Regions from separate parts of the Streptomyces sp. bgisy027 genome, predicted to be linked through region 2. Evidence: riboswitches for the same ligand, from Rfam matches in the RefSeq annotation. Region 2 holds a riboswitch; each other region holds the start of a gene.
What was found. A riboswitch is a leader RNA that binds a small molecule or an ion and turns the genes downstream of it on or off. The one in region 2 is predicted to bind cobalamin.
Positions count from the first base shown of each region.

Region 1: linked by a shared signal. The riboswitch ahead of AC3ETA_RS37860 (SCO2321 family membrane protein) and the one ahead of AC3ETA_RS33375 (cobalamin biosynthesis protein) in region 2 are both predicted to bind cobalamin.
Region 3: linked by a shared signal. The riboswitch ahead of AC3ETA_RS08760 ((2Fe-2S) ferredoxin domain-containing protein) and the one ahead of AC3ETA_RS33375 (cobalamin biosynthesis protein) in region 2 are both predicted to bind cobalamin.
Region 4: linked by a shared signal. The riboswitch ahead of cobT (nicotinate-nucleotide--dimethylbenzimidazole phosphoribosyltransferase) and the one ahead of AC3ETA_RS33375 (cobalamin biosynthesis protein) in region 2 are both predicted to bind cobalamin.

Region 1 covers NZ_JBYIVZ010000052.1:29,601-35,140, reverse strand. Annotated here, with positions in the region: gene AC3ETA_RS37865 (SCO2322 family protein) at 1-566, opposite strand, end outside; gene AC3ETA_RS37860 (SCO2321 family membrane protein) at 563-1,825, opposite strand; adenosylcobalamin-variant (AdoCbl-variant) riboswitch at 1,951-2,045, opposite strand; gene AC3ETA_RS37855 (alpha/beta fold hydrolase) at 2,629-3,552, shown strand; gene fxsT (FxSxx-COOH system tetratricopeptide repeat protein) at 3,632-5,540, opposite strand, start outside.
Region 2 covers NZ_JBYIVZ010000040.1:238-5,777, forward strand. Annotated here, with positions in the region: gene AC3ETA_RS33355 (class II aldolase/adducin family protein) at 1-614, opposite strand, end outside; gene AC3ETA_RS33360 (lysozyme) at 993-1,685, shown strand; gene AC3ETA_RS33365 (inorganic phosphate transporter) at 1,839-3,089, shown strand; gene AC3ETA_RS33370 (hypothetical protein) at 3,125-3,346, shown strand; cobalamin riboswitch at 3,476-3,621, shown strand; gene AC3ETA_RS33375 (cobalamin biosynthesis protein) at 3,721-4,662, shown strand; gene AC3ETA_RS33380 (cobyric acid synthase) at 4,659-5,540, shown strand, end outside.
Region 3 covers NZ_JBYIVZ010000006.1:175,970-181,509, forward strand. Annotated here, with positions in the region: gene AC3ETA_RS08750 (inositol monophosphatase family protein) at 1-527, opposite strand, end outside; gene AC3ETA_RS08755 (gamma-glutamyltransferase family protein) at 646-2,472, opposite strand; gene AC3ETA_RS08760 ((2Fe-2S) ferredoxin domain-containing protein) at 2,525-2,950, opposite strand; cobalamin riboswitch at 3,007-3,181, opposite strand; partial or broken gene AC3ETA_RS08765 (3-hydroxyacyl-CoA dehydrogenase family protein) at 3,293-3,418, shown strand; cobalamin riboswitch at 3,412-3,633, shown strand; gene metE (5-methyltetrahydropteroyltriglutamate--homocysteine S-methyltransferase) at 3,789-5,540, shown strand, end outside.
Region 4 covers NZ_JBYIVZ010000069.1:28,595-34,134, forward strand. Annotated here, with positions in the region: gene AC3ETA_RS42545 (SpoIIE family protein phosphatase) at 82-2,535, shown strand; cobalamin riboswitch at 2,609-2,790, shown strand; gene cobT (nicotinate-nucleotide--dimethylbenzimidazole phosphoribosyltransferase) at 2,880-4,034, shown strand; gene AC3ETA_RS42555 (amidohydrolase family protein) at 4,342-5,540, opposite strand, start outside.

The DNA.
Region 1 (5,540 bases), on a different contig from region 2:
GAGTCGTCCTCGGCCGCGGTGGCGGTCTGCCCGGCCGCGGTCGGCTTCCCGGTCTCCCGGCCGCCGCCCGACACCTGATCGCCGCAGCCCTTCCGCGGATACCCGGTGATCGCGCACAGCAGGGCGTTGGTGTCGTAGCGCAGGGGCTTGGCGACGGCCGCCAGGGCCTCGGCGGTCGTCGCGTCGGGAGCCACCCGGGCGCACGCGGTGCGGCGGGCAGGGGGCGTCTCGCCGGACGGGGCGTCGGCCGCCGTACCGAAGTCGATGATCAGGGCGACCCGCTTCCTGCCGTCCTCGGCGGGCGTCCTGGCGCAGATCACCGCGAACTCGGCCGCACCCCTGGGCTGCGTCGCGTCCTTCGAGTCCTCGCTCACGGCGAATCGGAAGCCCTGGACGTCACCGTCGGAGGGGCGGGCGAGGGAGGGGCCCTGGGTGGCGTAGATCCAGGTGTCGCCCTGGCGCTCCCAGAAGGACCAGTAGCGGTAGCCGGCCGCCTGCGCGCCCTGGGCCGCGCCGGTCAGCAGGACCAGCGCGGCCAGGAGCGGGGCGAGCAAGCGGCGGATCACGCCTGGGGGCCCTTCTTGCGGCCGCTCAGCAGGAAGCCGATGCCGACGCCGACGACGAGGAAGATGCCGACGTACCACCAGACACCGAAGGGACTGTCGCCCTTCTCGTCCTTCTCGGCGTCCTTGTCCGCGGCCTTTGTGGCGGCCTGCGGCGCGGGGCCCGTGGCGTTGAGCTGCTTCACCAGGTCGGCGCCGCCGAAGTCGCGGGGGTCGGTGCCGGTGGCGTGGGCGGCGAGGATCAGCTGGGCGTAGGCAGCCGGGCCGCTCTGCTTCGCCCACTTCGCGGAGTTCCGCTCCAGCCAGCGCAGCGGCTTCTCGGCGGCATCGGCACCGGAAAGGGCGGCCAGCGCCACGACCGCGTCGGCGGTGTTGCCGTAGTCGGGCTGGTCCTCGGCGCCCGGGAGGGCGGACGTGAGGTGGCCGTCCTTGGCGAGGGCGTCGGTGAGGTAGGCGGCGCCGTTGACGGCGGCCTGCTGCGAGGCCGGGAGACCGTCGCTCACGCATCGCGTGGCCGGCGCGTCCTTGCCGGGGCTCACGACGAGGCCCTTGCCGAGGGAGCCGAGGACGCCGGCCGCGGTGGCGTCGGCGTTGGCGAGCAGCTTGCCGTTCTTGTCGGGCTGGAAGGCGAAGGCGCCTGCGCCGTCGCCCTTGCACGGCAGGACGAGCTTGTCGAGCGCGTCGTAGGCCGTCTTCCCGTCCTTGCGGACGTCCGCCGGCTTCTCACCGGCGGCCGCGAGCGCGCCGATCACCACGGACGTCGAGTTGGTGTCGCTGGCCCCGCCCGGCAGGTAACCCCAGCCGCCGTCCTTGTTCTGGACGGACTTCAGCCAGGTCACGGCCTTGGAGGCGGCGGCGTCGTGCCCGCCGAGCGCGACGAGCGCCTGGACGGCGGCGGCCGTGTTGTTGGTGTCGACGAGGGTCTTGGCATCGCAGTCGGCGGCGGCGTCGGCACGGTAGGGCGCGAAGGCCCCGTTCGCGCACTGCTGCGTGAGCAGCCAGTCCACGGCCCCCTCGGCGGGCTGCACCCCGACGGTGTCCTGCGCGAGCATCGCGAGGGACTGCCGCCAGACGCCGTCGTAGGTGGGGTCGGTGGTGCCGTACAGCTCGGCGGGGTACGTCGGCTTCGCGGGCGCGGAGGGGGACGGCGAGCCGGCGGGGGACGGTGACGCGGACGGGGAGGAGTCGGCGGCTATGGCCGGCGCGGCCGCGCCGATCACGACGGCGGCGGCCAGGACCGCGGCGCTGCGACGGACGTACATGATCGGCGGGTGCCCTTCCCTAAGGGGAACCGGGCAGCGCAGGGGAGACCCCCGGCGGCTCGGCTCCGTATACCTCGACGGTGCCGCACTCCGGCGGACTGCCGGGGCGCGTGAGCCGGTCACTTCCCGTACGCGGCGATCCGGCTCACCGGCCTTCGACGACGACCGGTTCACGGTTGCGGGTCAGCGCCGGATTTGCACCGGCTTTCCCACGTACGGGTGTGATGACGACGGCGACACTCTACCCGGGGGTAGGCCGGGGCTGAGAGGGGGCTGTGGGCGGCGGAGGCGGGCCGGTGTCGAGGGAGGACGGGGGTGGCCGGTTCGGCTGGATTTCGCCCATGGATGTTGCAGGGGGTTGCCGAGCTTCGTGATGGGCGTGTGCATGATCCCGGCCGCGGCGTCGGCCCTTCCTCGCGGACAGTTCGGTATCGGCCGACGTCAGGATGCGAGACGGGTCGGGTGGCCCCATCATGTGGGTACTGCCCTCGGGTCGCGTGATCGCCGCCCTGGGGCGTTGCGATCACAGAAGTGTCAAACCAAACATGGATTTTGCGCCGAATGGCTATCGGTGTGGCTGGAATGACCTGCCGGAGGGTGGGAATCCTCTACCGTTTGGTCGGTGCGAGCGGCCCTTCGGGACGCGCAACCGTCACCCCGTGGCATTGCGTCTTACGGAAAACCCTTGGTCCGTCGCGAATGACGGCTGGTTTGTGTGTCGACTGGCGCTCTGACGGGCGGGATGCTGATTCTCCGGGTCCTGCTCCGGGCGGCCGCGGCGCTGGCGACGGGAGGCACACCTGGTGTTGGGAAGTGTCGAGAGCGGCGACGGCAAGAGGCTGCTCTTCTTCGAGACGTCGGGGGACCCGAAGGGCCACCCGGTGTTCTTGCTGCATGGCACTCCGGGCAGCAGGGTGGGGCCGCGTCCACGGACCAGCGTTCTCTACAAACTCGGCATCCGGCTCATCTCCTATGACCGGCCGGGGTACGGGGAGTCGCAGCGGTTAAAAGGCCGCGCCGTGCGTCACGCCGCCGCGGATGTGGCGGCCATCGCAGACCAGCTGAATCTTGGACCGTTCTCCGTGCTCGGCCGTTCCGGCGGCGGGCCGCATGCGTTGGCGTGTGCGGCGCTGCTTCCGGACAGGGTCGCCAGTGCTGCCGTTCTGGTCAGCATCGCTCCCCCCGATGCAGATGGGCTCGACTGGTTCGAGGGGATGGCCCCGTCCAACGTCATCGCCTACAAGGCCGCCCGGGCGGCTCTCCGCGATGGTTCCGAGGAGTGCTTGGAAAGGCTCAAGGCCAACCTGGCCAGCAATGCGGATGCCATTCGTGACAAGCCGGAATCACTGCTGGGGTTACTCACTCCGGAGATGCCCACGGCAGACAAGGCCGTGGTGGGACATGGTGGGATCCGAGGCCTACTCCTCGCCAACTACGAGACCAGTGTGGTGCGTTCCTCGTTCGGGTGGCTCGACGACGTGCTGTCCTTCCGGCTGGACTGGGGCTTCGAGCCAGGCAAGATCGTCGAAGTCCCGCTGCTGCTGTGGCACGGTGAGCACGACACCTTCTCGCCCGTCGGCCACTTCCGATGGCTTGCCGAACGCATTCCCTCAGCGACTGCCGTGCTGAAGCCGGGGGCGGCTCACTTCGCCGCGCTGCCGGCCGTACCGGAAATACTCGCTTGGCTACGTGACCGTGCTCGCGAGCGCTTCGGGGCCGCCGTGTAGCGGGTGCCGGCAGCCCGTCCGCGCCCGCGAAAGTGGTTCGTTGCGATGTGCTCGCCGACGTGGGCGAGCACATCGCAGATCAGATCGGGTGCGGGTCGAACTCCCAGCCCGACCGACTCCAATCGCGCAGGGCCAGAGCGCGGGGATGATCGGCCCCGAGTCGCGCAGTGATCGCGCCCAGCACTTCCTCACGCAGCCGGTCGGCCGCCTCGCTCTCTCCCAACTCGTTCAGGACCACCGCGAGGTTGGCCGCGCAGACCAGTGGGGCGGGGTGCTGGTCGTCGTTGAGGACATCGCGAAGCCGGTCCAGTACCTCCTCGTAGGTAGCGCGGGCCCGTCCACGCTGCCCCAGTGCGGCCTGGGCATTGGCCAGGTTCACCCGGCACATCAGGGTGAACGGGTGGTCGTCGTCGAAGATTGCCGCGAAAACCCTTGCGGCTTGCTCGGCGTGTGCCAGTGAGGAAGCCGCCTCGTTGGCCGTGTAGAGCAGCACGGCCAGGTTCGCGTAGCAGGCTGCTGTGTAGGGGTGTTGGTCTTGGAAGAACCGACGGCAGTCGTCCAGGACCCGGCGGGCCAGCTCGACGGCCTCTTCGGTACGACCCTGCGCGCCCAGGATCCCGGCCAGGCCCAGGTGGAGCAGCAACCGGTTGGGCGAGGCCGACCCTTCCTCGGAGGGAAGGTTGGACAGCACCGTGCGTGTCAGGTCTTCCGCTTCCTGGGCCCGGCCCATCTGGTGCAGGGCACCCGACAGCGCTTTGCCCGCGTTGATGGTGGTGGGAGCGGACGGGCCGAACTGCTGATGGGAGAGGCATTGGTCGTAGGTGCGCCGCAACGGAAGCTCGGATCCGGCGTAGTCGCCGCAGTCGAGCAGATCGCGGGCGTAACTGATGGTTGATGCCCGGGTGTAGGCATGTTCCGGGCCGAGGATCTTGTTGCGAGTCTCCATAGTCTTGCGGTCCAGCCGCAGAGCGTCCGTGTACTGCCCCAACACCCGTAGGCATACCGCGTAATTGTTGGCGGCCATGAGGCTGCGCGGATGGTCTTCGCCGAACAACTCCAGGAACTGCTCGTGGTTGAGCCGGTCGCGTTCCAGTGCCTCGCTGTAGCGGCCCAGACCGCGCAGGTCGGCAGCCACACCGCCGGACGTCATGAGGATGTGGAGGTCGTGCGGGCTGTCCAAGGCCGCTTCCTGGCGGTGCAGTACGTCCATGTCCAGCTCCAGGGCCTCTTGGTATCTGCCCTGGGCACGAAGGATGTTGGCGATCTGGAAGCCCATGTGCAGCACCCAGCGTTCGTCGGGTCCGCTGTGTTCGAGCCAGCCCTGATGCACGCGCGTGCTCAGGTCGTACGCCTGCTTCAGCTCGCCGCGGCGGCGCAACTGGCGAACTCGGTCCACGATCAGCTTCCGGATGCCGTAGTCGGGTGCTGTCAGGGCCCAAGAAGTTCCCAGGTGAGGCCAGATGATGCGGTAGCGCTCCCAGGTGTTGTGGTCCTCGGGGTCGTCCTGTTCGGGACGGGCGGCCACCAAGGTGCGGAAGACGACGTCCCGCGTGGCCTCCTGATCTTCCTCCGTCATGTTCAGGCGCACCGACATCTGCACCAGGCGGTGCACGCGGAGACTGCGTGACTTGCGGTCCACCGTCGCGAGCGAGAGTCGACTCAGCTCCTGGAACGCGCGCGCGATCATTTCCGTGCTGTCGAAGGCGCGCGGCCGGAACTCCTGATCGCGTGGGCTGTCCTGACCGGTGAGGGACTGTGCGATCTGCGTGCTCTGCAGCAGATCCATGGAGATCGGCTCGGGGCTGAACCAGGCGGCCAGTTTGAGGAGTTGAACCGCCGGCGGGAAGTTCTTGTTGAGCTGCCCGATGGCCACGCTCCAGGTCTTGGAGACGTCGAGGAGCCGGTCGTCAGGGCTCAGACCGGCCGTGTCGGCGGCGGGCTGGCGCTCGAGCAGTTTGACGTACTCCTGGGTCTGAAGGCCGCTCTCC
Region 2 (5,540 bases):
TGGGCCGTGCGGTCGTACGCCTGGTCCAGGTTCGTGCCGTACGCGATCGTGCCGTGGTTCTGGAGGAGACAGGCGGTGCGGTCGGTGAGCGCACGGAGCATGTTCTCGGCCAACTCCGGCGTGCCGTACGTCGCATATGGGGCGACCCGGACCGGCCCCCCGAGCGCCGCGGCCATGTAGTGGATCAGTGGCAGCTCCGGCACCAGCGTCGAGACCGCCGTCGCATGGACCGCGTGGGTGTGGACGACGGCACCGGCGTCCGTCGCGCGGTAGATCGCCAGGTGCATCGGCAGCTCACTCGTCGGCACGAGCGATCCGAGCACCCGGTCCCCGGCCAGATCGACCCCCGTCACATCGTCCGGCGACAGCCGGTCGTACGGCACCCCCGACGGCGTGACCAGCACCGTGTCCCCGACCCGCACCGAGACATTGCCGGACGTGCCCACGACGAGCCCCTCCGAGACGGTCCGCCGCGCCGTCGCCACGAGGGCCTCCCAGGCCTCCACCTCCTCAGGGCGCGCACTCCTGCCCCACGCCTCCCCCACGTCCTGGGCATCCTCCCGCGCGTCCCGCGCCCCCCGCCCGCCCCGCTGGTCCCGCCGCTCCTCAACCATGCGGCGATCCTGCCAGCCACCACGTCGACACGGCGTCAAGTCGCCGCCGGGGCGGCGCACTTTAAGGGGGAAGCCCGGCCTCCGGCAGGGCGCACAGAGGGGAACACCACCCTCGCCCCCGCCTTGGCCTGAGATCGATCAGCGTTCAACGATCTTCCAGTAACCTCGGGGAGATTTGTCGCACACGTCGCCATTCCGGGGGGAAATATGGCCCGTGATCACAAACCGTCCCACCTCGAACTGCCCCGCCACGAACCGTCCCACCGCGAACCGTCCCACCGCGAACCGCCCCGCCACGAACCGCCCCGCCACGAACCGTCCCACCACGAACCGCCCCGCCGCCGCCCCCGCCACCGCTCCCGCCTCATAGCGATATCCGTGGCGGCCCTCACCCTCAGCGGAACCGCCCTCGCCGAGATCCCGGCGGCGGCCGCGAGCAAGCCCAAGGGCCACGACGTCTCGTCCCACCAGAAGAACGTCGACTGGCAGGGCTCCAAGGCGAAGGGCGCGAGATTCGTCTACGTCAAGGCGACCGAGTCCCACACCTACCGCAACCCCTACTTCGGCCAGCAGTACAACGGCTCGCGCAACACCGGCCTGGTCCGCGGCGCGTACCATTTCGCACTGCCGAACAAGTCCTCGGGCAGGACCCAGGCCGCGTTCTTCGTACGCAACGGCGGCGCCTGGCGGTCGGACGGCTGGACCCTGCCGCCCGCCCTGGACATCGAGTACAACCCGTACGGCAGGCAGAAGTGCTACGGACTGAGCAAGGCGAAGATGGTCGGCTGGATCCAGTCCTTCAGCAACGAGGTGAAGCGGCTGACCGGCCGTCGCCCGGTGATCTACACCACGACCCACTGGTGGAACACCTGCACCGGCACCAGCCGCGCCTTCGCCTCGAACCACGCTCTGTGGATAGCCCGCTACAACTCCTCGACGGCCGGCTCGATGCCGGCCGGATGGCAGTTCTGGACCTTCTGGCAGTACGACAACAGCGGCAGCCTGCCGGGTGATCAAAATCTCTTCAACGGGTCCATGACCCAGCTGAGGAAGTTCGCCCGGGGCCACTAGCCCCGCAGCGTCCGGGCCGCGCGGCGACCGGCCGGTCCGAGGTTGCCTCATCCAGCCCTCTCGGACACCGTGCGGCCCACCCCAGTTCACCTTTCGTTCACCCAGGTTACCTACGTTCGTCCGGCCAATGACCTCGAACGATTGCCTGGGTAAATGGAAAACTTCTCGCTGATCCTCGCGATTGTGGTGGTAACCGCACTCGCGTTCGATTTCACGAACGGTTTCCACGACACCGCCAACGCGATGGCCACCACCATCTCGACCGGTGCGCTCAAGCCCAAGGTGGCGGTGGCCATGTCCGCCGTGCTGAACCTTGTCGGCGCCTTCCTCTCCGTGGAGGTCGCCAACACGATCTCCAAAGGTCTCGTCGACGAGACCGGCATCCGTCCCGAGGTCATCTTCGCCGCGTTGGTCGGCGCGATCCTCTGGAACCTGCTCACCTGGCTGGTGGGCCTGCCCTCCAGTTCCTCGCACGCCCTGATGGGCGGTCTGATCGGCGCCACCATCGCCTCGGCCGGCATCGGCGCGGTCCACGGCGACGCGCTCCTCACCAAGGTGCTGATCCCGGCGATCGCCGCCCCGCTGGTCGCGGGCATCGCCGCGCTGCTGGGCACCCGCCTGACCTACCGCCTCGGCAAGAAGGCCGACGGCGAGGCCGCCGCCAAGGGCTACCGGACCGGCCAGATAGCCTCCGCCGGCCTGGTCTCCCTGGCGCACGGCACCAACGACGCGCAGAAGACGATGGGCATCATCACCCTCGCCCTGGTCGCCGGCGGCGTCGTCGCCCCCGACTCGGACCCGCCCATGTGGGTCATCCTCTCCGCCGGCCTGGCCATCGCGCTCGGCACCTACCTCGGCGGCTGGCGCATCATCCGCACCATGGGCAAGGGCCTGACCGACCTTCAGCCGCAGCAGGGCTTCGCCGCCCAGACCAGCGCGGCCACCGTCATCCTGGCCTCCTCCCACCTCGGCTTCTCCCTCTCCACCACGCACTCCGTCTCCGGCTCGGTGATGGGCGCCGGCCTCGGCCGCAAGGGCGGCGTCGTCCGCTGGTCGACGGCCACCCGGATGTTCGTCGCCTGGGGCCTGACCCTGCCGGCCGCCGCCCTGGTCGCCGCGCTCGCGGAGTACGTGACGGGCTTCGGCACCTGGGGCACGGCCGTGGTCGCCGTCTTCCTGGTCGCCTCCAGCGCCGCGATCTGGAAGATCTCCCGCCGCGAGGTCGTCGACCACACCAACGTCAACGACTCCGACGAGGCGCCCGGCGTGGTCACCACCGCCATCGCCGCCGTCACCCCGCCCCCGGCGGGCACGCCGGCCGAGGACCTCTCGGCCACGATCCCGGCCCCCTCGTCCTCCGAGCCCGCGTCCTCCGAGCCGGCGTCCTCGCAGGCCACCGTCTGACCGCCCCGTAATCCGGCTATCCAGAAAGTAGAAGCATGAAGATCGACTGGGCGGCACTCGGCTCCGTCTTCGGCGTCAGCCTCGTGGTCACGGTGGCCCTCGTGGGCCTGTTCACCCTCGGTGTCGCGGGCCTCTCACGCCGCGAACGGGCCGTGGCCCAGGGCGACTCGGCCGCGCTCGCGGTCACCGGCGCCTACGCCTGCTTCGCGGCCTGCGCGGCCGCCGTGGGCTACGGGATCTATCTGATCGTGGCGTGACCCACAGGCCCTTCGTGGCCTGACCCACAACACGCGAAACACCCGAGGTGGGGGGCGGACGACCGTCCCGCACCTCGCCGCTGTGTGGGCCTTCGCACACTCTCCCGTCGCAGGTCAACGGCAAGTTGACGCCCCTCGGAACCCCGTGGTGGACTTCCGGGGCCAAGTACGACGGCAGAAGAGGAAGCCGGTGAGAATCCGGCGCGGTCCCGCCACTGTCACCGGGGTAGCAATCCCCGGGAGCCAGGAACTCTCGCCGTCGGTCTCTTCGAACCAGGGCGCGGACACCCTGAGTGAGGACACAACGCGATGCTCGCCTGCCGATCGACATGCAGTAGCACAACCTCGTCCGGCCGCACGGTCGGCTGACCCCGATGCGAGCCGATCGCGTCTTCGCGTACGGCGCCGCCGCCGGGCTCCTCGGTGACCTGCTGCTCGGCGACCCCCGCCGGGGGCATCCGGTCGCCGCGTTCGGACGGGCCGCGGCCGCCGTGGAACGGGTCTTGTGGCGCGACGACCGCGCACGCGGTGCCCTGCACACCGCCGTGTGCGCCGGTGGCGCCATGGCCGTGGGTGCCGTCGCCGCCCGTGTCGTCCGTACCTCCCCGGCCGCCTCCCTCGCGCTGACCGGCGCCGCCACCTGGGCGGTCGTCGGGGGCACCTCGCTCGCCCGGGAGGCCCGCGCGGTCGGGCGGGCCCTGGAGGCGGGGGATGTCGAGGGCGCCCGGGCACGGCTGCCTCATCTGTGCGGACGGGATCCGCAGGCGCTGGACGCGGACGGGATCGCGCGGGCGGTCGTGGAGTCCGTCGCCGAGAACACCTCCGACGCGGTCGTGGGCGCCCTGGTGTGGGGGGCCGTCGGCGGGGTGCCCGGACTGCTCGGCTTCCGGGCCGTGAACACGCTCGACGCGATGGTCGGGCACCGGTCGCCCAAGTACCTGCGCTACGGCTGGGCTTCGGCCCGCCTCGACGACGTGGCCGGCTGGCCGGGGGCGCGGCTGACGGCCGTACTCGCCACCCTCGCCGGCGACGATCCCCGGGGTGCGGTGCGGGCCTGGCGTGCCGACGCCGCCGCGCACCCCAGCCCCAACGCCGGGCCCGTCGAGGCCTCGTTCGCGGGAGCCCTCGGGGTGCGGCTGGGCGGGACCCTCTCCTACGGCGGCCGGGTCGAGCACCGTCCGGTGCTCAACGGGACGGGACGGGCCGTGGGCATCCACGACGTCGAACGGGCCGTACGGCTGTCGAAGCGCGTCAGTTGGCTGGCGCTGGGCGTCTGTGTCGCCGCGCGCCGCATCGCGAAGGGACGTACGTCATGACGGGCGGTGGCCTTCTTGTCGCCGGCACCACCTCGGACGCCGGCAAGAGCGTCGTCACCGCGGGGATCTGCCGGTGGCTGGTGCGGCAGGGGGTGAAGGTCGCGCCGTTCAAGGCGCAGAACATGTCCCTGAACTCGTTCGTGACGCGCGAGGGCGCCGAGATCGGGCGGGCGCAGGCCATGCAGGCCCAGGCGTGCCGTGTCGAGCCGACCGCGCTGATGAACCCCGTGCTGCTCAAGCCCGGCGGTGAGCAGAGCAGTCAGGTCGTGCTGCTGGGCAGGCCGGTGGGTGAGCTGAGCGCGCGGGGCTACCACGGCGGGCGGCAGCAGCAGTTGCTCGGGACGGTGCTGGAGTGCCTCGCCGAGTTGCGGGGCACGTATGACGCGGTGATCTGTGAGGGGGCCGGCTCTCCGGCCGAGATCAATCTGCGGCGGACCGACATCGTCAACATGGGCATCGCCCGCAATGCCGGGCTTCCGGTGCTCGTCGTCGGCGACATCGACCGCGGCGGCGTCTTCGCCTCCTTCTTCGGGACCGTCGCGCTGCTGTCCCGCGAGGACCAGGAACTGATCGCCGGCTTCCTGGTCAACAAGTTCCGCGGCGACGTCTCGCTCCTCGAACCCGGCCTCGACATGCTGCACGACCTCACCGGGCGGCGGACCTACGGCGTCCTGCCCTTCCGGCACGGCCTCGGCATCGACGAGGAGGACGGGCTGAGAATCTCCCTGCGGGGCGCCGTACGGGAGTCCGAGGTCTCCTCCCCCGTCGGTGAGGACGTGCTGCGCGTCGCCGTCTGTGCCGTGCCGCTGATGTCCAACTTCACCGACATCGACGCCCTCGCCGCCGAACCGGGCGTCGTCGTGCGGTTCGTGGACCGG
Region 3 (5,540 bases), on a different contig from region 2:
TGGGACGTGGCGATTTCGAGGTCACGGCCGGGTTCCGGCGCGCCGGACCGCAGCCGTACGCCGTCGAGGTGGGCGCCCCGGCCACGTACCGCCGTGGCGAGTTGGTCGCGGGCCGGGGCGTAGGTCCAGGAGGCGAGCAGGACGCCGTGCCGGGCGAGCGCGACCAGCGTGCAGAAGCCGGTGTCGCCGTTCACGAACTGGCGGGTGCCGTCGACGGGGTCGATGATCCAGACCGGCGCGTCGCCGCGTATCGCCTCGTACGACGCCGGGTCGGCGTGCACGGCCTCCTCGCCGACCACGACCGAGCCGGGCAGGAGCGCGCTGAGGGCTCCGGTGAGGAACCGCTCGGCGAGCCGGTCGGCGTCGGTGACCAGGTCGTGCGGTCCGCTCTTCTGGTCGATCTCGTGCTCGGCGAGCTGCCGGAAGCGGGGCATGATCTCGGCCGCGGCCGCCTTGCGGACCGCTTCCTCCACGTCGGCCGAGTGCTGTGCGAGAAACTCTTCGATGGTTTCGTTGTATTCGATCACGCGTCAATAAGAACACGACCCTCTGACAGTCCCTGCCCGCCGGGTGGCCGGCGGATGGCATCGACGTGAACATGAGGGGCCGGTATCAGCAGGTCGGAAGCCCGGGGGCGGCGTTTCCTCAGCGCCCGACCGCGTATCCCTGCATGCCGCGCGGATTCGCCGCGGCCGACAGGACGCCGGTCTCCGGGTCCCGTGCCACCACGCACAGCCGGCCCTCCGACCAGGCGTCACCGACGGTCACCTCGTGACCGCGCCGCCGCAGCTCCTCCACCACCGCGGCGTCCGTCCGGGACTCCACGGTGACGCTCCCCGGTCGCATCCCGCGCGGGTGGAAGGAGCCGGGGAAGCTGTCGTTGTGCCAGTTCGGGGCGTCGATCGCGCCCTGGAGGTCGAGACCGCCGCGGACCGGGCCGCGCAGGGCGACGGCGAGGAGGAAGTGCAGCTGCCACTGGTCCTGCTGGTCCCCGCCGGGTGTGCCGAAGGCCATGACGGGCACCCCGTCGCGCAGGGCGATCGAGGGCGTGAGGGTGGTGCGGGGCCGCCGGCCCGGCGTCAGGGAGTTCGGCAGGCCCTCCTCCAACCAGGTCATCTGGAGCCGCGTGCCGAGCGGGAAACCCAGCTCGGGCACGAGGGGGTTGGACTGGAGCCAGCCGCCGCTGGGGGTCGCCGCGATCATGTTGCCCCAGCGGTCGACGATGTCGAGGTGGCAGGTGTCGCCCCGGGTCCCGCCGTCGGCGGCGACATCGGGCTCCCCCGGCACCGGGGACGTGGGGCGCTTGGCGACGGTCGGTTCCCCCGCGCCCGGCGCGTCGGAGGCGGGCCGGACGTCGGCCGCCACGCGCGCGTGCGCGGACAGTCGCGGGGTGCGGCCGCCCGGGCTGCCGGGCCGCATCTCGTGGGACGCCTTCTCGCCGATCAGCTCCCGCCGGTCGGCGTTGTACTCGTCCGACAGCAGGTCGGCCAGCGGCACCTCGGCCGCGTCGCCGTACCAGGCCTCCCGGTCGGCCATGGCCAGCTTGCAGCCCTCGATCAGCAGGTGGACGTACTCGGCGGACCCGTACCGCGGCAGCTCGGGCGGGAGCAGCGCGAGCTGCTGGAGGAGGACGGGGCCCTGGCTCCAGGGGCCGGCCTTGCACACGGTCCAGCCGTTCCAGTCGTACGTCGCCGGCGCCTCGTAGGTCGCGGACCAGCCGGCGAGGTCGGCGGCCGTGAGCGTGCCGGAGTGCCGCTCGCCGCTGGTGTCCACGGTCGGGCGGCCGGCCTGCCGTACCAGGGCCTCGGCGATGAATCCGGACCGCCACACCTCGCGCGCGGCCTCGATCTGGGCGATCCGGTCGCCTGCGCCCGACACCTCGTCGAGCAGCCGCTTCCAGGTGGCGGCGAGGGCGGGATTGCGGAACGGCTCCCCGGGGCGGGGCGCCCGGCCGCCCGGCAGATACACCTCGGCCGAGGAGAGCCACTCCGTCTCGAACAGCTCCCGCACGGTCTCCACCGTCTCGCCGACCCGCTCCACGGGCGCGTGCCCGTGTTCGGCGTACCCGATGGCGTACCGCAGCACCTCCGCAAGGGGCTGGGTCCCGTGGTCCCGCAGCAGCAGCATCCAGGCGTCGAAGGCGCCGGGCACGGCGGCGGCCAGCGGCCCGGTCCCCGGCACCAGTTCCAGTCCGAGTCCCCGGTAGTGCGCGACGGTCGCCCCGGCCGGCGCCGGACCCTGCCCGCACAGCACCCGTACCTCGCCGCCCGCCGGGGCGAGAAGGATCGGCACCTCGCCGGCCGGACCGTTCAGGTGCGGCTCGACCACGTGCAGCACGAACGCGCCCGCCACCGCGGCGTCGTACGCGTTGCCCCCGCGCTCCAGCACCGCCATCGCGGACTGCGAGGCGAGCCAGTGCGTGGAGGACACCATGCCGAAGGTGCCCTGGAGGGTGGGACGGGTGGTGAACATCGGGTCTGTCACCTCGCTGTCGCGCGGATCGGTCCTTCCGATCTTCAGGCACTCACTGTTCGGGGTTCAACCTTCCGGCGTCCCCGGCCCGCCGGGGCGGTGTGAAGGTGTAGAGGTCGAGGACGTCAGGGCAGGGCGCGACGCCGGGGCCGCCGGCCCTGACCCAGGTGATGACGTCCTCGGTGGCCTCGGGGTCGTTCACGAGGCCGAGCCAGACCGGGCGGGCGCCGGCCGCGCGGGCGGCTGCGGACGGCTGGACGACGATCACGTTGGCGTGCTCGCACACGTCGAGGCAGCCGGAGACGCGCACGGGCACGTTGTCGGCGAGGCGAGCGGTCTGCCGCGCGTGGTCGACCCCGGTCACCTTCGGGGTGCCGCAGCAGCAGTCCCGGCAGACGACGACACGGCACGGTGCGGGTGCGGCGGCGGTGGGTGCCGGAGGGTCGGTGGGCGCGGGGCGGGAGGGGAGCACGGGCATGCCTCGGGTGTCGGGGCTCGTACGCGGAGCCTGGCCTACGGACGTCCTCCCCGCCCGGGGGCGTGAAGGTGCCAGCAGGTCTTCGGACTCGGGTTCGTCCGGTCGGGGCGCCTTCCCGGTCTCCCAGTGGCGCGTGCCCCGCCCGTCCCCCTCACCGCTGCGCGTCAGTTCCGGATTCGCACCGGATTCCCTGGCCTCGGTTGTGGCTCGACTGGCCCGCCGAGGCTATCAACTCCGCATGCCGCTCAGGTCGTGCGCCCGGTCACGGGGTACGGCACGAACGTGCTGGTGTTCTCGTCGACGCGCAGGGTCCGCCCGAGGAGCGGCGCGGCCCGCCGGGGGTCCCTCTACGACGCGTTCAAGGAGCCCCTGTATGCCCCTCCCCCGTTGCCGCTGCGGATGGTCGAGGCGGGGCTGCTGGGCCGCAGGAGCGGGCGGGGGTTCCACACGTACGGCCGGGTAGGCTGATCCGTGCAGCTGGTTCGCCCCGTCCGCCAGGCGGGGTGTCGTAAGAGGGAACCCGGTGGAAATCCGGGACTGCCCCGCAGCGGTGAGCGGGAACGACCGCCGTCATGAGCACTGAGCCCGACGTACCGGGCCTGGGAAGCGACGGCCATTAGGAGTCCTCAGGAGATGAGGACGTGCCCGCGAGTCCGAAGACCTGCCAACTGCCCGCGCGCGAACCACTCGTGCGCGGACATCCCGGTGACCTCGAGGGCGGGTCGGCGTACATGACCGAGCGGACGGCCCTGCGGCCGCTGCCGTCCGGTCCGTCACCCCTTCGCACTCTCGTCCCGTCGCCGGGATCTCAGGGAATCGTCTCGCGAAGGAGATCTCCGTGACCACCAAGCCCACAGCCGCGGCAGCACGGGCCACCGTGTACGGCTACCCCCGTCAGGGCCCGGACCGGGAACTGAAGAAGGCGATCGAGGGCTACTGGAAGGGCCGCGTCACCGCCGACGCCCTCCGAGCCACCGCCGCCGAACTGCGCCGGGCCAACTGGCGCCGCCTCGCCGACGCCGGCATCCACGAGGTGCCCACCGGCGACTTCTCGTACTACGACCACGTCCTGGACACCAGCGTCGCCCTCGGCGCGATCCCCGAGCGGCATCGCGTCGCCGTCGAGACCGACGCCCTGGACGGCTACTTCGCCATGGCCCGCGGCACGCAGGACGTCGCGCCGCTGGAGATGACGAAGTGGTTCGACACCAACTACCACTACCTCGTACCGGAGTTGGGCCCGGACACGGTCTTCACGGCGGACTCGGCCAAGCAGGTCGCCGAGCTCAGGGAGGCCCTGGCGCTGGGCCTGACCGCCCGGCCCGTCCTCGTCGGCCCGGTCACCTACCTCCTGCTCGCCAAGCCGGCGCCCGGTGTCGCCGCGGACTTCGAGCCGCTCACCCTGCTGGACCGGCTGCTGCCGGTGTACGCGCGGATCCTGGCCGACCTGCGCGCGGCGGGCGCCGAGTGGGTCCAGCTGGACGAGCCTGCGCTCGTCCAGGACCGCACCCCGGCCGAGCTGAACGCCGCCGGGCGCGCCTACCGTGACCTCGGCGCGGGCACGGACCGGCCGAAGCTGCTGGTCGCCTCCTACTTCGACCGGCTCGGCAAGGCGCTGCCCGTGCTGGCGAAGGCGCCGGTCGAGGGGCTGGCGCTCGACTTCACCGAGGCCGCGGGCGCCAACCTCCAGGCGCTGGCCGCGGTCGGCGGACTGCCCGGCAGGCGGCTGGTCGCCGGTGTCGTCAACGGCCGCAACGTCTGGGTCAACGATCTGTCGGCGTCGCTCGCCACGCTCGGCACCCTGCTGGGCCTCGCTGACCGGGTCGACGTCGCGGCCTCGTGCTCCCTGCTGCACGTGCCGCTGGACGCGGCGGCCGAGCGCGACATCGAGCCGCAGATCCGGCGCTGGCTGGCCTTCGCCCGGCAGAAGACCGCCGAGGTCGTCACCCTCGCCAGGGGCCTCGCCCAGGGCACCGGCGCGATCACCGCCGAACTCGCCGCGAACCGGGCCGACCTGGCCTCCCGCGCCGGCTCCCCGATCACCCGCGACGCGGCCGTACGGTCCCGTGCCGCGGCCGTCACCGCCGAGGACTCCCGCCGCTCGCAGCCGTACGCCGAACGGGCCGCGGCCCAACGCGCCCATCTCAGGCTGCCGTTGCTGCCGACGACCACCGTCGGCTCGTTCCCGCAGACCGGCGAACTGCGCTCCGCACGCGCGGACCTGCGGGCCGGCCGGATCGGCACGGCCGCCTACGAGGACCGCGTCAGGACCGAGATCCAGGAGGTCGTCGCCTTCCAGGAGAAGACCGGCATCGACGTGCTGGTGCACGGCGAGCCCGAACGCAACGACATGGTCCAGTACTTCGCCGAGCAGCTCACCGGGTACCTCGCCACACAGCACGGCTGGGTGCAGTCCTACGGCACCCGCTGCGTCCGCCCGCCGATCCTGGCCGGCGACATCTCCCGGCCCGAGCCGATGACGGTGCGCTGGACGGCGTACGCCCAGTCCCTCACGGCTCGCCCGGTCAAGGGCATGCTCACGGGGCCGGTCACCATGCTCGCCTGGTCCTTCGTCCGCGACGACCAGCCG
Region 4 (5,540 bases), on a different contig from region 2:
GAGTGCTGTGGCGGGTGGCGCAAAGTGGCACTATGGCCACAGGGGATATGTCGTATCGGCCCTGCTTCGGGTGAGGTGTCCATGGCGATCCTGGGCGACGGTGTCGAGGTCGCCGCGGTCGGCGAGGTCGCCGTCGTCGTGCTCGATGACGCGGGGATCGTCAGACGCTGGTCTGACGCGGCCACTCGTCTGTTGGGGCACGCGGTGCCAGAGGTCTGTGGTCGTCCGCTGACGCACCTGCTGGCCGATCCGGCGCCGTGGAACGCCGACGCATCGGCCGGATCCGTCGTCGACGTCGGGCGGCGGGTCTTTCGGCGCAGCTCCGGAGCGCCCATCGAACTCGTGGTGCGCACGGCACGCGTGGCGGGGCCTGACGATTCGGCGGAGGTCGTCCTCCTGTCGTGCCCCGCGCCGGGCGGGAGCGCTGCGGAGCAGGGAGCGGGCTTCCTGACCTCTCTGTTCGGTCAGGACCGGCTGGGGGTCGTCCTCTTCGACACACGGCTGAACGTCGTACGCGCCAACAACCTGGTGGAGTCGGCAGGGTTGCCGCCCCTGCGCGCGGGGTGCCGCCTGAGTGACGTGGTGCGCGCGGAGGACGCGGAGGAGGCCGAGACCCACCTGCGACGCGTACTCGAGACCGGAGTTCCCCTGGTCGGGGGCGAGCTGTGGATGCGTGCGCCAAGTGCGTCCGGTCAGGAGCGCAGCCTGTCGGCGTCCGCCGTCCGGTTGGAGGGTCCCGACGGTCGTCCGAGTGGCGTCGCGGCGTTCGTCACCGACGACACCGAGCAGCGGCGAGCCAGGCGGCGTGCGGAGGTGAGCCACGCGGCGTCGGTCCGGATCGGGGCTTCACTGGACGTGGCCCGCACGGCTCAGGACATCGCGGACGTACTGGTGCCGGCCTTCGCGGACCTGGTCTCGGTGGACATCGTCGAGGTCGTCCTCGAAGGCGAGGAGCCCGCCAAAGGTGTCATGCCCAGCGGCCGGTGGCGGATGCGGCGGGTGGCAGCGGCCTGCGCCACCGGTCCGTGGCCCGCCGACCTCATCCAGGTGGGCGACGTCATGCCGCCGCTCCCGGACGTGCCGCAGGCGCGGCGGGCGGCACTGCACGGCGACACCATCCTGAAGACCTCACGGCAGGAGTTGGAGGACCAGCTCGCGGACCCGGAGGTGATCCGCGCCCTGCTGCCCGAGAAAGGGCATTCGCTGGTCATCTCGCCGCTGTTCGCCCGCGGTCTGCTGCTGGGCTTCGTCTCGGCCTGGCGGACCGAACGGGCAGAGGGGTTCCAGCAGGAGGACGCCGATCTCCTGTTCGACATCGCCTCGCGCGCGGCGCTCAGCGTGGACAACGCGCGCCGGTACACGAGGGAACATCGGGCCGCGGTCGAGTTGCAACAGCGCCTGTTGCCCCGCGCGACCACGCAGTCCACGGCGGCCGAGTCGGCCGGCCGCTACGTGCCCGCCGGGGGCGGGGCGGACATCAGCGGCGACTGGTTCGACGTCATCCCCCTGTCGTCGCTGCGGGTCGCCTTCGTCGTGGGCGACGTCGTAGGCCACGGCCTGCACGCGGCGGCCACGATGGGGCGCCTGCGGACCGCGATCCGAACCCTTGCCGAGCTGGAACTGGAACCCGGGGAACTCCTCATCCACCTGGACGACCTCGTCCAGCAACTCGCCGACGAAGCCGCTCCGGAGGACCGGGACACGATCGGCGCAACCTGCTTGTACGCGCTCTACGACCCGATCGCCGGCACCTGTGCGCTCGCCGACGCCGGGCATCCGCCGCCCGCGGTGATCGCGCCCGACGGGACGGTCCGAACGATCGAGGTCCACCCCGGTCCGCCGCTCGGCGTGGGCGGCATGCCCTTCGAGGTCACCACGGTCCACGTCGAGCCCGGCAGCATCCTCGCCCTCTACACCGACGGCCTCGTGGAACGAACCTCGAAGGACCTCGACGAGGGCACCAGGGACCTCCTCGGCTCGCTATCGACCCTCTGTGGCGCCGCACGGGCACTGGAGGACATCGCCCACGACGTGGTGTCCGCGGTGTCCGAAGGACCGCCCCGCGACGACATGGCGCTTCTTCTGGCCCGTACCCACGTGATTCCGGCCGCCGACACCGCGGCCTGGCAGTTCCCCGACGACACGTCCCGGGTGGCCGACGCACGGAAGTCCGTCGCCCGGCGACTCGCCGACTGGGGACTGGACGACCTCGCCTTCACCACCGAACTGATCGTCAGTGAACTGGTCACCAACGCGATGCGCTACGCGGGCGGCACCGTGGGGCTGCGCCTCTTCCACGACGACAGAACCCTGGTGTGCGAGGTCACCGACGCCAGCAACACCCAGCCACGGCTGATCCGGGCGCGCGCCGGTGACGAGGGAGGGCGAGGCCTGTTCCTGGTGGCCCAACTCGCCCGACGCTGGGGCAGCCGGTACCACCGCACCGGCAAGACCATCTGGGCCGAGCAGACGATCGGTGCCGGGTCGGGGGCGGGGCTCGACTTTGCCGGGGTCTGGGACACGGCGGAGATCTAGGGTCTGGCCGTCGACCGGTTCCCGGCTACTCGCCGGCCGCGGGCGTGTGGCACGATGCGCGGGACGGATGCGGAGGAACTCCGGTGCGGGTGCAGCAGCCCAACTCCGGGGCGGGCCCGCCACTGTGACCGGGGAGCCGCCTCCCACTCGTACGGCCACTGGCAACCGGCGTGAGCCGGCCGCTGGGAAGGCCGGGAGCAGGCGTCGGACAACAGGCCGTACGGCCGCGTACCGAGATCCGGGAGCCAGGATATTCCGCCCGTCCCGCAGCCAGGCGCCTTCCGCCCGGGCACGGTCCGTCTCCGGTGGCGTGGAAAACCGCCGACAGCGGAAGGCATTCCATCGTGAAGCCCGCACCCGGCTTCGAGCCGGTCTCCTCCTCTTTGGCCGACTCCTCCCACCTGCCCCACGGCGCCGTCGCCGAAGGCCTGCTCCTCGACCGCACACTCGCCGCCATCACCCCCGCGGACCCCGGCGCCCTCGCGGCGGCCCGGGACCGGCAGAACCGCCTGTCCAAGCCGCCCGGGTCGCTGGGATTCCTGGAGGACGTGTCCGTTCAGCTGGCGGGCCTCGCCGGCGTGTGCCCACCTCCGATGCCGGAACCCGCCGCTGTGGCCGTCTTCGCGGCGGACCACGGTGTTCACGCCCGGGGCGTCAGCGCCTGGCCGCAGGAGGTGACGGCGCAGATGGTCGACAACTTCCTGGCCTCCGGCGGTGCCGTGAACGCCTTCGCCGCGCAGACCGGCGCCGGGGTGGTCGTGGTGGACGTGGGTGTCGCGACTCCAATGCCCGCCGGGGAGGGGGTGCGGGACGGGCTGCTGCGCCGCCGGGTCCGGGGCGGGACCGCGGACATGACCCTGGGCCCGGCGATGAGCAGGCGGGAAGCCGTGCGGGCGATGGAGATCGGCATCGGCGTCGCGGGTGAACTCGTGGAGCGCGGCAGCCGTTGCCTGCTCACCGGTGACATGGGCATCGCCAACACCACGGCGTCCGCGGCGCTGACCGCCGCCTTCACCGGTGCCGACCCGGACGAGGTCACCGGTCACGGAGCGGGCATCGACGAGCCGACCCGGCTGCACAAGGCGCAGGTGGTGCGCGAGGCCCTCCACCTGCACCAGCCGGACCCCCGGGACCCCATCGGGGTGGTGTCGGCGGTCGGCGGCCTGGAACACGCCGCGCTCGCCGGGTTCGTCCTGGCCGCCGCCGCGCACCGGGTCCCGGTGATCCTGGACGGCGTGATCGCCTCTTCGGCGGCCCTGGTCGCGGCGGCGCTGTCCCCCGCCGCCCTGGACGCCTGCGTGGCCGGACACCGCTCGGTCGAGCCAGGTCACGCCATCGCCCTGCGGCATCTCCGCTTGCATCCCCTGGTCGACCTGGGGCTGAGGCTCGGCGAAGGGACCGGCGCTCTGTTGGCGCTGCCGCTCGTCCAAGCGGCGGTCCGTGCCCTGCGGGAGATGGCCACATTCGACTCCGCCGGGGTGTCGGAAAAGCCGGCCTGACGCGCCCGCCCGATGTGCCGGCCCGTGCACGCGGCAGGGACTGCCCGGACCGACGGTAGGAGAAGGGGACGGCTGGGCGCCGGCGGGCCCGGGGTCGTAGGCAGGACCACGTCATACTCCCCGGCGACCGGCGACCGGCGACCGGCGACCGGCGACCGGCGACCGGCGACCGGCGACCGGCGACGGGTTTCAGTACTTGGGCCTCAATCACCCAGGCCCCGGCTGTGGTTCTGACGAGCACCAGTGTGCCGGCGCCGATCGTCAGGTCCCCGCGGCCAGGGCCTGGGTGCCGGGCGTTCCGGTCAGGTCAGCTGCCGCTGATCGCCGCCGCCGTGGAGCGCAGCGCCCGGGCTGTGCGGCCGAGGTCGGCGTGGAGCAGCCGTCCCGCGGACTTCATCACCCGTCCCGCGACGAGGACCGTGTCTACGTTCTGGGGGTTCGCCGACTGGACCACGGCCGCGATCGGGTCGCGTTCGGCGGTGAGCATGTCGAGGTCCTCCAGGCGGAGCAGAGCGATGTCGGCCTGCTTGCCGGGGCGCAGCGAACCGATCCGGTCGTCGAGCCCCAGCGCGGCGGCGCCGTCGATCGTGGCCATCCGCAGGACGTCCTTGACGGTCAGCGGGGAGTCGTCGGTGACCTGGCTGGCCAGCAGGGCCGCCCGCATCAGGGAGAACATGTCGCCGGGGACGGTGGACACCGCGTCCACGCCGAGACCGGCGGTGACACCGAGGCGCCGGTAACGGCTCGACACGGGCGCGCCGACGCGCATCCCGGCCTCGGAGCCGGGCGCGGCGGCGGCCTTGCCGCCCGAGTCGCCGATCAGCTTGATCTCGCTGTCGGAGAGCGAGTTCCCGTGCACGTAGAGCGTGTTCGGGCGCAGCAGTCCGCGCTCCTTCAGGGCGGAGATCGGTGTCTGCGTGACGGGGCCTGCGCTGACGTGGAAGGTCAGGGGCAGGCCGAGGTCGTCCGTCATACGCCACTCCTCGATCACCGTCTCGATCGGGGTGAAAGACGGGCCGAGGGGGCCGTACGCCATGGTGACCAGCGCCTTGTCGTCCGACAGGCGCTTGGTGCGGACCCTGCGGACGTCCGCGAGGTCGGCGGCCGGGCCGATCGGGGCGCCGTAGGCGAACACCGCGCGAAGTCCCGCCGCCTGCATGGCGTCGAGGGCCGCGTCGGCATGGTCGGGCGAGTACAGGCCGTGGTTGTAGTCCAGCTGGGTGGTGATTCCGGAGTTGAGGCTCTCCAGCAGACCGGCGAGAGTCGCGTTGTACATGTCCTGCGGGCGCAGCCGCGGGCCGTACTGGCCCAGGACGCCGAGGTACGCGTTGAGGTCCATGCCCACGGTCGAGGTGCGCAGCGCCGACAGCCACACGTGGCGGTGGGTGTCGACGAAGCCCGGGAGCACGATCCGGTCGGTGGCGTCGATGACGGTGGCACCGTTGGCGGAGAGGTTGCGGCCGACGGCGGTGATCCGCCCTCTCTCGATCAGGACATCGGTACGGG